3 regions of the Pseudomonas sp. GG8 genome follow, and region 2 is predicted to be linked to each of the others. Evidence: predicted binding sites of a transcription regulator. Region 2 holds the regulator's gene; each other region holds the start of a gene.

Region 1 (3,277 bases), 2.8 Mb from region 2:
GCGTACCTTGAGCTGATCCAGCGGTTTGTGAGTGACGTTATAGGCGAGAAAACCAAGGTTGAAGCCGGGTTGGCTGAGCACCTGGATGTTCGGGTCTTTTTCCATCAGTTCGATGTCTTGTGGGCGCGGGTAACCGCTGACCTGGCATTCGCCGGTCTTGAGTTTTTGCAGACGCACCGCAGCATCGCTGTTGATAGAAAACACCAGATTGTCGAGTTTCACATCCTCTGGCTTCCAATACGTCGGGTTGGCGCTGTAGCGGATCTGCGAGTCCTTTTGATAGCGCTTGAACACGAAAGGCCCCGTGCCAATCGGCTTTTGATTGATGTCGGCGGCCTTTCCTTCCTTGAGCAACTGCGCGGCATATTCAGCGGACTGGATCGAGGCGAAGCTCATGGCCAGATTCTGGATAAAGGCGGCATCGACGTTGTTCAGGCTGAAACGCACGGTGTGTTCATCAACCTTGTCGACGCTCTTGATCGTGGTGTTCAGGCCCATGTCGTTGAAGTACGGCGACTCGGACGGGTAAGCCTTGCGAAACGGATGATTCGGATCGAGCAGGCGATCAAAGGTGAACAACACATCGTCGGCGTTGAAATCCCGAGTGGGTGTGAAGTAATCGGTGGTGTGGAATTTAACGTTTTCGCGCAGGTGGAAGGTGTAACTCAGGCCATCGCTGGACACCTCCCAGCGGGTGGCCAGGCCAGGTTCGACTTCCGTGCTGCCGCGCTCGAATTGCGTCAACCGATTGAACACGGTTTCGGCCGACGCATCGAAGTCAGTGCCACTGGTGTATTGGCTTGGATCGAAACCTGCAGGGCTGGCTTCCGAGCAGTACACCAGGGTGCTGGCGGCCTGGGCGACAGGCGTGCAGGCCAGCAATACGGCGGCGAGGAGCAGTGGTTTAAAGGCAGTCTTGTCCATAGTGGCCTCGAGGAAGTAGTGCAAGCGCGTTGTCGGAAATGATCCGGCGATGTGGATCGCCACGATAAACGTAAGCGAGCGGGCATTACAGGTTGCATCACGGCACCCAGTTATGCAGCAACAGCTCGATAATTTCACTCGCCCGCTGCGTCGGCAGTCGCATCAGTACGTCCTTCAGATACTCGTACGGATCAATGCCCATTGAGCTTGGCCGACTGGATCAGGCTCATCAACGCTGCGGCGCGTTTGCCGCTGCGCAACGATCCAGCAAAGAGTCCATTCTTGCAACTTGTCGCCCAAGGCCTGATCTGCTGCTCTGCGTGGTTGATATTTATGGGTATTGCACCGTCATCGAGACAGCGAGACAAGGCCTTTCAGCGTTTCAGGCTGTACTTGGCGATGGCCACGCCAGCGTGGGCGCTCAGACTGGCTATTTGCAGATACGAATTTGGCGCAATTGCAGCTTCAGTACACGTAAACGATTGACGCGCAGATGTCGGGTGGACGCTCACAGTCCTTGAGCAGAAAAACTCGGCTCAAGTTTTCTGAAGACTTAGCGATAATGACAATGAGCGCTTACCTAACCCTGAAGGTCACCCCATGCTTTCCAGATTCACTATTGTTCAGAAACTAAGCGCTGGATTCGGATTAATCATTCTGATTATCTGCATTTTGATCGGTCTGGTTCGCGACGCCTTCAGCAAAATCGAAGACGCCACGAACTGGAATATTCATACCTATATGGTTCTGGATATCAGCAATAGACTTGTCATCAGTCTGACCAATATCGAGACGGGGATGCGGGGTTTCGCACTGAGTGGTGAAGACGATTTTTTGGCCCCGTTGACGTCTGGACGAAGCAGCTTCGACCAGTCGCTTGGAGAACTTCAACGGCTGACCTCCGATAATCCGGCGCAACAGCAACGCTTGATGGAGATTAAGGCAACGCAGCAAAAATGGTATAGCGAAGACATTGAGGGCACGCTGGCCTTGAAGCGGTCTGTGGTCGCAGGAAAAGCGACCTTCGATGACCTCGTTCTGCGCATCAAGGGTCGTCAGGACAAAGTGAAGATGGACGGCATGCGCAAGCTGATTGCCGATTTGCAAGGGGATGAGCAGAAGCTCCTGGGCGTACGCACCAAGACGTTGGAAGATGCAGCCAGATCGGCCAATTTGAGCATGCTCATCGGTGGCCTGCTTGCGGCATTGGCGGCGCTGGCGGTGGCCTTAAGCCTGTCCTCATTGATTCGCAGGCGTCTGAATCTGGCGATTGACGCTGCAAAGCATATTGCCGCTGGACGTCTCGACATCCCAATCGAAAACGTAAGCCAAGATGAGATTGGCAGGCTGCTCGAAGCTTTCAGCGAGATGCAAACACGGCTACGCACAATGATCACCGAGATCAAGAGCGGCGCTGAAAAATTGCTGAGCTCGGCCACCGAGATTTCTCACACCTCTGATGACTTATCGGCAGCAGCGTTGGATCAGTCTCAATCAGTTTCGTCAATGGCTGCCACAGTCGAAGAACTGACGGTGAGCATCAGTCACGTAGCGGCTAGTGCAAATGAAGCACACGGCATCTCCACTGAATCCGGGAGGCACTCGATCGAGGGTGGTACGGTCATTCAAAACACACTGCAAAGCATGAACCTGATAGCCAGTACGGTGCAGAGTTCCGCTCACCAAATAGCTGATTTGGGCCGAGACATTGAGCAAATTACCTCCATCGTGAACGTGATCAGTGCAATCGCCGAGCAGACCAATCTTTTGGCGTTGAATGCCGCCATCGAGGCTGCACGCGCAGGAGATCAGGGTCGTGGCTTTGCCGTCGTCGCCGATGAAGTGAGATTGCTGGCGCAGCGCACCGGCAAGTCGACGTCTGAAATCGGCGAAATGATCCAGAAAATTCAGATCAGCGCACAAGACGCCGTCAAACAGATGGAAGTGGGTGTGAAACAGGTCAATAGCGGGTTGGTATTGGCGAACTCTGCCAATACTGCAATTGACCAGATTCGCGGCGGTGCCAGCCAAATTGTCGGCGTCGTCGATCAAATTTCAATGGCGCTTAACGAACAAAGCGCAGCGAGTCAGGACGTTGCCCGCAGCGTCGAGCGCATTGCTCAGATGGCCCAAAGCAGCAGCCATAACATCACAGCAGCATCGCGAAATGCGACGGCCATCGAGAAGTTAGCGCTGATGCTGGATAAGCAGGTGTCACAGTTCAGGATTTAGGGCTGAGCGCTGCAGAGCGCAACATCTGAGTCCTGACGGGTTAGTTTGAGTGGGTAAAGGACACGACCGATTCAAAGAAAAAACAGCCCGACTTCATACGCCTCAAAGTAAGCGTCTGCCC
Region 2 (3,277 bases):
TGCGGTTGGCCGCTGCCTCGGTCAGCCTGACCACATAGGACAGCCGCTCGGTAGCATCATTGATCTGCGAGACTTCCTCGGCTTGCGGCGTGTTCGGGTCAATCTGAAAATTGACGATGGCACTGTGCAGTTCGCGAGTAAGTTTGCCGACTTCCTGATACAGGCCGCTGTCGCGGGCCTTATTAAGCTCATTGATCAGTTGCGCAGCGTCGCCGAACCGGCCCTTTTCAAGGCTATCGACCAACTCGTGTGCGTGTTTTTTCAGGGTCGACTCAAAGTCGCCCGATGACGAATCTGTGTGCTCCATAGAGCCCTCGCGGCAAACATCAGCTATTGACGCGCTCGAAGATCTTTTCGATCTTTTCTTTCAGCACTTGAGCCGTGAAGGGCTTGACCACGTAACCGTTCACACCGGCCTGAGCAGCTTCGATGATCTGATCACGCTTGGCTTCAGCCGTTACCATCAACACCGGTAGATGCTTGAGGCGTTCATCTGCACGCACATGGCGTAACAGATCGATGCCGGACATGCCAGGCATGTTCCAGTCAGTCACCAAAAAATCGAAGCTCCCGCTTTGCAGCATCGGCAGCGCGGTAACCCCGTCATCCGCCTCAGCCGTATTGGTAAACCCCAAGTCACGCAACAGGTTTTTTATGATCCGCCGCATCGTTGAGAAGTCATCAACGATGAGGATTTTCATGTTCTTGTTCAATTCGACCTCCAAGCAGTCTTTAACGCATTCAGCACCTGAATACGCTGTTCAATCAAAAACCGGCGCAGCACACAACGGCTGCACGAAAACGACGACGAGCTTGGTAAATCAACAGGTCGGGAAACGGGCACAGCAGGTCTTACAGGACCCTGACTGACCGGCTCCTGCCTAGTCCTATTTTCTTCGCACGCAACGCTTTGCACAGCCAGCCTGCAGATAGCGCGAAACCACCAAGGGCCACGCACTGCCTGTCAACGCGCTCGCCATTCCCCCAAACGCCCTCGCAAACGAGCTGCGCACTGGCTGTGTAACTGGCTGACCCGCGACTCGCTGACCCCCAATACCTCACCAATTTCCTTAAGGTTCAGCTCCTCGTCGTAGTACAGCGCCAATACCAGTCGCTCGCGCTCTGGCAAATTGGCTATCGCATCTGCTAACGCAGCCTGGAAGCGTTCATCTTCCAGATCGCGCGACGGCTCAAGGTGAGCGCTTGCGCCATCCTCGTGCAGCCCTTCATGTTCGCCGTCCTGCAACAGATCGTCGAAACTGAATAGCCGACTGCCCAAGGTGTCATTCAAAATCCCGTAATAATCATCGAGACTCAATTGGAGTTCGGCCGCAACCTCGTGATCTTTAGCGTCACGACCGGTTTTAGCTTCAATTGCCCGAATTGCGTCACTGACCATGCGTGTATTGCGATGCACAGAACGCGGGGCCCAATCACCCTTGCGCACCTCATCGAGCATGGCGCCACGAATACGAATCCCGGCATAGGTCTCGAAACTCGCACCCTTGGTGGCGTCGTATTTAGTCGAGACTTCCAACAAACCAATCATGCCAGCCTGGATCAGGTCTTCGACCTGCACACTGGCTGGCAACCGCGCCAGCAGGTGATAAGCAATGCGTTTAACCAGCGGCGCATAACGCTCGATCAGCTCGTACTGGGAGTCTTTTGACACCTTGCTGTACATGCGATAGCCGCTGGCTGTCATAGCACCGGTCCTGCACTCGCTGGATGTACGAGCCGCTCAACGAAAAATTCCAGATGCCCGCGCGGGTTGGCCGGCAACGGCCAAGTGTCAACTTTCTGTGCGATAGCTTTGAACGCCAGGGAGCACTTGGAACGCGGGAACGCTTCATATACGGCGCGCTGCTTCTGCACGGCTTTACGTACGCATTCGTCATAAGGCACGGCGCCGACGTATTGTAGGGCGACATCCAGGAAGCGGTCAGTGACCTTGGTCAACTTGGCGAACAGATTGCGGCCTTCCTGAGGGCTTTGTGCCATGTTGGCAAGCACCCGGAAGCGGTTCATCCCGTAATCGCGGTTGAGCAGTTTGATCAGCGCGTAAGCATCGGTGATCGAGGTCGGCTCATCACACACCACCAGCAATACTTCCTGGGCCGCGCGCACGAAGCTGACGACCGATTCACCGATGCCCGCAGCCGTGTCGATCACCAGTACATCGAGGTTATCGCCGATGTCGCTGAAGGCCTGGATCAGACCGGCATGTTGTGCTGCCGTCAGGTGAACCATGCTTTGGGTGCCGGACGCAGCCGGCACGATACGAATCCCGCCCGGCCCCTGAAGCAGCACATCGCGAAGCTCGCAGCGTCCTTCGATAACGTCGGCGAGGGTGCGTTTGGGGGTCAAGCCGAGTAACACATCGACATTAGCCAGACCCAGGTCGGCATCCAGCAGCATGACGCGCCGACCGAGCTCAGCCAGAGCCAGTGATAAGTTCACTGACACGTTGGTCTTGCCGACGCCACCTTTGCCACCGGTCACCGCGATAACCTGTACGGGATGCATGCTGCCCATGTTATTTCTTTACCTTGTGTTGCTTAGACCGAGGCCACATTACTGACTGCGAGTTCGTTGAGAGAACAAAGCAAGGCAGACCATGATGTAGGTACATTCCAGTGTCTTGCTTTACCCAACCCTTTTGTTCGGGCTGTGATAAAGATCCGCGAACATATCCGCCATAGCTTCCTCGCTCGGCTCTTCCTGCATTTGCACACTGACCGCTCGACTCACCAATTGGTGCCGGCGCGGCAAGTGCAAATCATCCGGTATCCGTGGCCCATCCGTCAGATAGGCCACCGGTAATTCATGACTGATTGCCAGGCTTAACACTTCACCCAAGCTGGCGGTTTCATCCAGTTTGGTGAGAATGCAGCCGGCTAGACCGCAACGTTTGTAGCTGTGGTATGCCGCGGTCAGAACCTGTTTCTGGCTGGTTGTTGCCAGCACCAGATAATTACGCGCCTTGATACCACGACCGGCGAGGCTTTCCAGTTGCAGGCGCAGTGCTGGATCGCTCGCCTGCAGGCCGGCGGTGTCGATCAAGACCACGCGCTTGCGTACCAACGGCTCCAACGCCTGACCAAGCGACTGGCCCGGGTCGATATGAGTGACCGGCACATTGAGAATACGGCCCAGGGTTTTCAGCTGTTCCTGGGCGCCAATCCGATAGCTATCCATGCTCACCAGTGCAATATTTTGTGGACCATATTTCAAGACATACCGTGCTGCCAGTTTCGCCAGCGTCGTGGTCTTGCCC
Region 3 (3,277 bases), 2.7 Mb from region 2:
GCCTTGGCGCGGGCGGGCTCGACTTCTTCGCCTTGGCCCAAGTCAGCAGTGAAAGTCACTACTTCGCAGTTGTACGTGTCCTGCAGCCACTTGAGGATTACCGAAGTATCCAGGCCACCGGAATACGCGAGAACCACCTTGTTTACGTCCGCCATGCCATCACTCCACCGGGTTGTACGGAAAACCGGTGATTCTACCGCTCAAACCTGTCAATTTACAGAGGCGCGACAGCTTGTGACGACGAAGCGACAGTTAGTGTCGAGAGTACGACCGATTCATGCCGCTCAGGACGTGGCAGCGGCATTGCTCGCAGCCGCAACAGGTGTGGGCTCATCAGGCGCGACACGTTCCAGCTGGATGTTGACCCGACGGTTGCGTGCACGGTTGGCGGCATTGGTGTTGGGCACCAGCGGATACCGCTCGCCATGAAAGCGCAGGGTTATCTGCTTTTCCTGCACACCTTGAGTCTTGAAGAAGTCCATCACCGCCAACGCCCTGCGCCGCGACATATCACGATTGGTCAGGCGGTTACCGCTGTTATCCGAATGGCCATCGAGTTCAATGTGGTTAACGGTGGGATCGGCTTTTAGGAACTCAGCGATGACCTGCAGCTTTGCCCGCGCTGGCGCATCAAGATCGACGCCGTTGCCTGGGAAGCCTATCTGCGCCTGCTTGACCTGTTCGAAATTCATCGGTAGCAACTTGGTGGTACAGGCTTGGTAATCGCTGAACGCCTTGTTGAACCTGACCGGTAACAGCCGCACTTCCACAGCACTATTACCCTCTTGAGAGTAATGACGAATAACCGGACTGCGACCTTCAAGCAAGCCTGCCATCAGGCGCCCGGCCTGGCCCTGGGAGCTATTGAATGGAATGCCGCCATTGCTTACTTTGACCGAGCCCAGATTGATATCACCGCGCCCCGGCTGCCAGGGCGCTGCCGCCGCCAACAGGGTCGCAGAACCCGAGCCGAGCATACTGCCAGTAGCCTTGAGACGAAACGTGGCCTGCTCACCCGCGCGGCGCACGAATTCGCCCACACCGAAATCGGTGATGGGTTGGGTCAGGCGACACTCGAATTTGTCACCTTCGACTTTCCATTCGATACTTTCCAGACGCGTCTGGAAGGTGATAGCCACTGCCGGCAGACTGGCAAACACGCTGAGCAAGGCTAGATAACGCTGGCGCACGGGAGGCTCCACTAGAAAACTGCATACGTCTGGCTATCGGTAACTTCCCGGAAAACTTGATAGCGAGTGCCTGGAAGAGTCTTTTCCGGTAGCATTCCCAGCGAGTTTGACCCGCCTGGAATCCCCAATGTCTGACCGCCTGACCCTTCTGCGTCCCGACGACTGGCACATTCACCTCCGTGATGGAGCTGTTTTGCCTCACACCGTCGCTGACGTAGCGCGTACTTTTGGACGCGCAATCATCATGCCGAACCTGGTGCCTCCCGTGCGTAATGCACAGGAAGCTGACGCCTATCGCCAGCGCATTCTTGCTGCGCGCCCGGCAGGCAGCCACTTCGAACCGCTGATGGTGCTGTACCTGACCGACCTGACCCAGCCGCAGGATATACGCGCGGCCAAGGCCAGCGGGTTTGTCCATGCCGCCAAGCTGTACCCGGCCGGGGCAACCACCAACTCCGATTCCGGCGTCACCAGCATCGACAAAATTTTCCCAGCGCTCGAAACCATGGCTGAAGTCGGCCTGCCGCTTCTGGTCCACGGGGAAGTGACCCGTAGCGAAATCGACGTTTTCGACCGTGAAAAAATCTTCATCGATGAGCATTTACGTCGAGTGGTTGAACGCTTCCCAACGCTGAAGGTGGTTTTCGAACACATCACCACCCGCGAAGCCGTGCAGTTCGTCAACGACGCTTCGGCGAACGTCGGGGCGACGATCACCGCCCATCACCTGCTTTATAACCGCAACCACATGTTGGTCGGCGGCATTCGCCCGCACTTCTATTGCCTGCCGATTCTCAAACGCAACACTCACCAGGAAGCATTGCTCGATGCCGCCACCAGTGGCAGCGCGAAATTCTTCCTCGGTACCGATTCAGCGCCTCACGCCCAGCAAGCCAAAGAAGCGGCGTGCGGCTGTGCCGGTTGCTACACCGCTTACGCTGCCATCGAGCTGTACGCCGAAGCGTTCGAACAACGCAACGCCCTGGACAAACTGGAAGGTTTTGCCAGCGTTCACGGCCCGGCGTTCTATGGCCTGGCACCCAACCGCGACACCATAACGCTGGTCCGTGATGAATGGACCGCACCTACCAGCCTGCCGTTTGGCACGCTGTCCGTAATTCCGCTGCGCGCCGGTGAAAAACTGCGCTGGCGCCTGCTAGAGGAACACGCGTGAGCGAAGATCATTTCGACGACGAACAGGACGGTCATGGCGGCGGAGGCGGAGGCGGCTCTCGGCACCCGATGGCTGCCCGTTTCCGCGGCTATCTGCCGGTCGTTATCGACGTAGAAACCGGCGGATTCAACTCGGCGACCGATGCGCTGCTGGAAATCGCCGCAGTCACGATCGGCATGGACGAAAAAGGCTTCGTGTTCCCTGAGCACACTTACTTCTACCGCGTTGAACCGTTCGAAGGCGCCAATATCGAAGCTGCCGCGCTGGAGTTCACCGGGATCAAGCTCGATCACCCGCTGCGCATGGCTGTCAGCGAAGAAACTGCGCTGACCGACATCTTCCGTGGTGTTCGCAAAGCCTTGAAAGCCAATGGCTGCAAACGTGCGATTCTGGTGGGGCATAACGCCAGCTTCGACCTCGGCTTCGTAAATGCTGCAGTCGCGCGCCTGGACATGAAGCGCAACCCTTTCCACCCGTTCTCCAGTTTCGACACCGCGACCCTAGCGGGTCTGGCTTACGGTCAAACCGTGCTCGCCAAGGCCTGTCAGACCGCGGACATCGACTTTGATGGCCGTGAAGCACACTCAGCCCGCTACGACACCGAAAAAACCGCAGAACTGTTCTGCGGCATCGTCAACCGCTGGAAACAAATGGGTGGCTGGGAAGACTTCAACGACTGAAGCCTGTCCTGCTCTCCAAAAACCGGCCCACGTGGCCGGTTTTTCATGTGCGCCATCAGGTGTTTTATAGGAGATGCCGCCCAGTATTCGACGCGGCGCTGTGTTCTGGACGCAAGGGGCGCGCTCAAACCTGTTTACAGGACAAGACTGGCTTATCCGCGACCTCCCCATCGCTCCCTGCCCGGAGTCGACAGCTCTAATCCAGGCCTCAGACAAGCTGCTTTGACAAGCAT

What was found. Region 2 encodes FliA, which starts transcription of late flagellar genes. Its sites were predicted from a motif close to CTAAAGTTTNNNNNNNNNNNGCCGNTAA; they were not measured.
Region 1: the regulator FliA is predicted to act here: its motif matches at 1,460-1,487, upstream of ACVBEG_RS20895 (methyl-accepting chemotaxis protein).
Region 3: the regulator FliA is predicted to act here: its motif matches at 1,224-1,251, upstream of ACVBEG_RS20280 (flagellar protein MotY).

Annotation. Positions count from the first base shown of each region.
Region 1 covers NZ_JBRIIP010000001.1:4,351,464-4,354,740, reverse strand. The annotation lists gene ACVBEG_RS20905 (ABC transporter substrate-binding protein) at 1-924, opposite strand, end outside; partial or broken gene ACVBEG_RS20900 (transposase domain-containing protein) at 1,022-1,316, opposite strand; gene ACVBEG_RS20895 (methyl-accepting chemotaxis protein) at 1,525-3,156, shown strand.
Region 2 covers NZ_JBRIIP010000001.1:1,505,558-1,508,834, reverse strand. The annotation lists gene ACVBEG_RS07395 (protein phosphatase CheZ) at 1-307, opposite strand, end outside; gene ACVBEG_RS07390 (chemotaxis response regulator CheY) at 327-701, opposite strand; gene fliA (RNA polymerase sigma factor FliA) at 965-1,705, opposite strand; gene fleN (flagellar synthesis regulator FleN) at 1,702-2,535, opposite strand; gene flhF (flagellar biosynthesis protein FlhF) at 2,647-3,277, opposite strand, start outside.
Region 3 covers NZ_JBRIIP010000001.1:4,209,917-4,213,193, forward strand. The annotation lists gene ACVBEG_RS20275 (argininosuccinate synthase) at 1-155, opposite strand, end outside; gene ACVBEG_RS20280 (flagellar protein MotY) at 285-1,190, opposite strand; gene pyrC (dihydroorotase) at 1,318-2,364, shown strand; gene rnt (ribonuclease T) at 2,361-3,044, shown strand.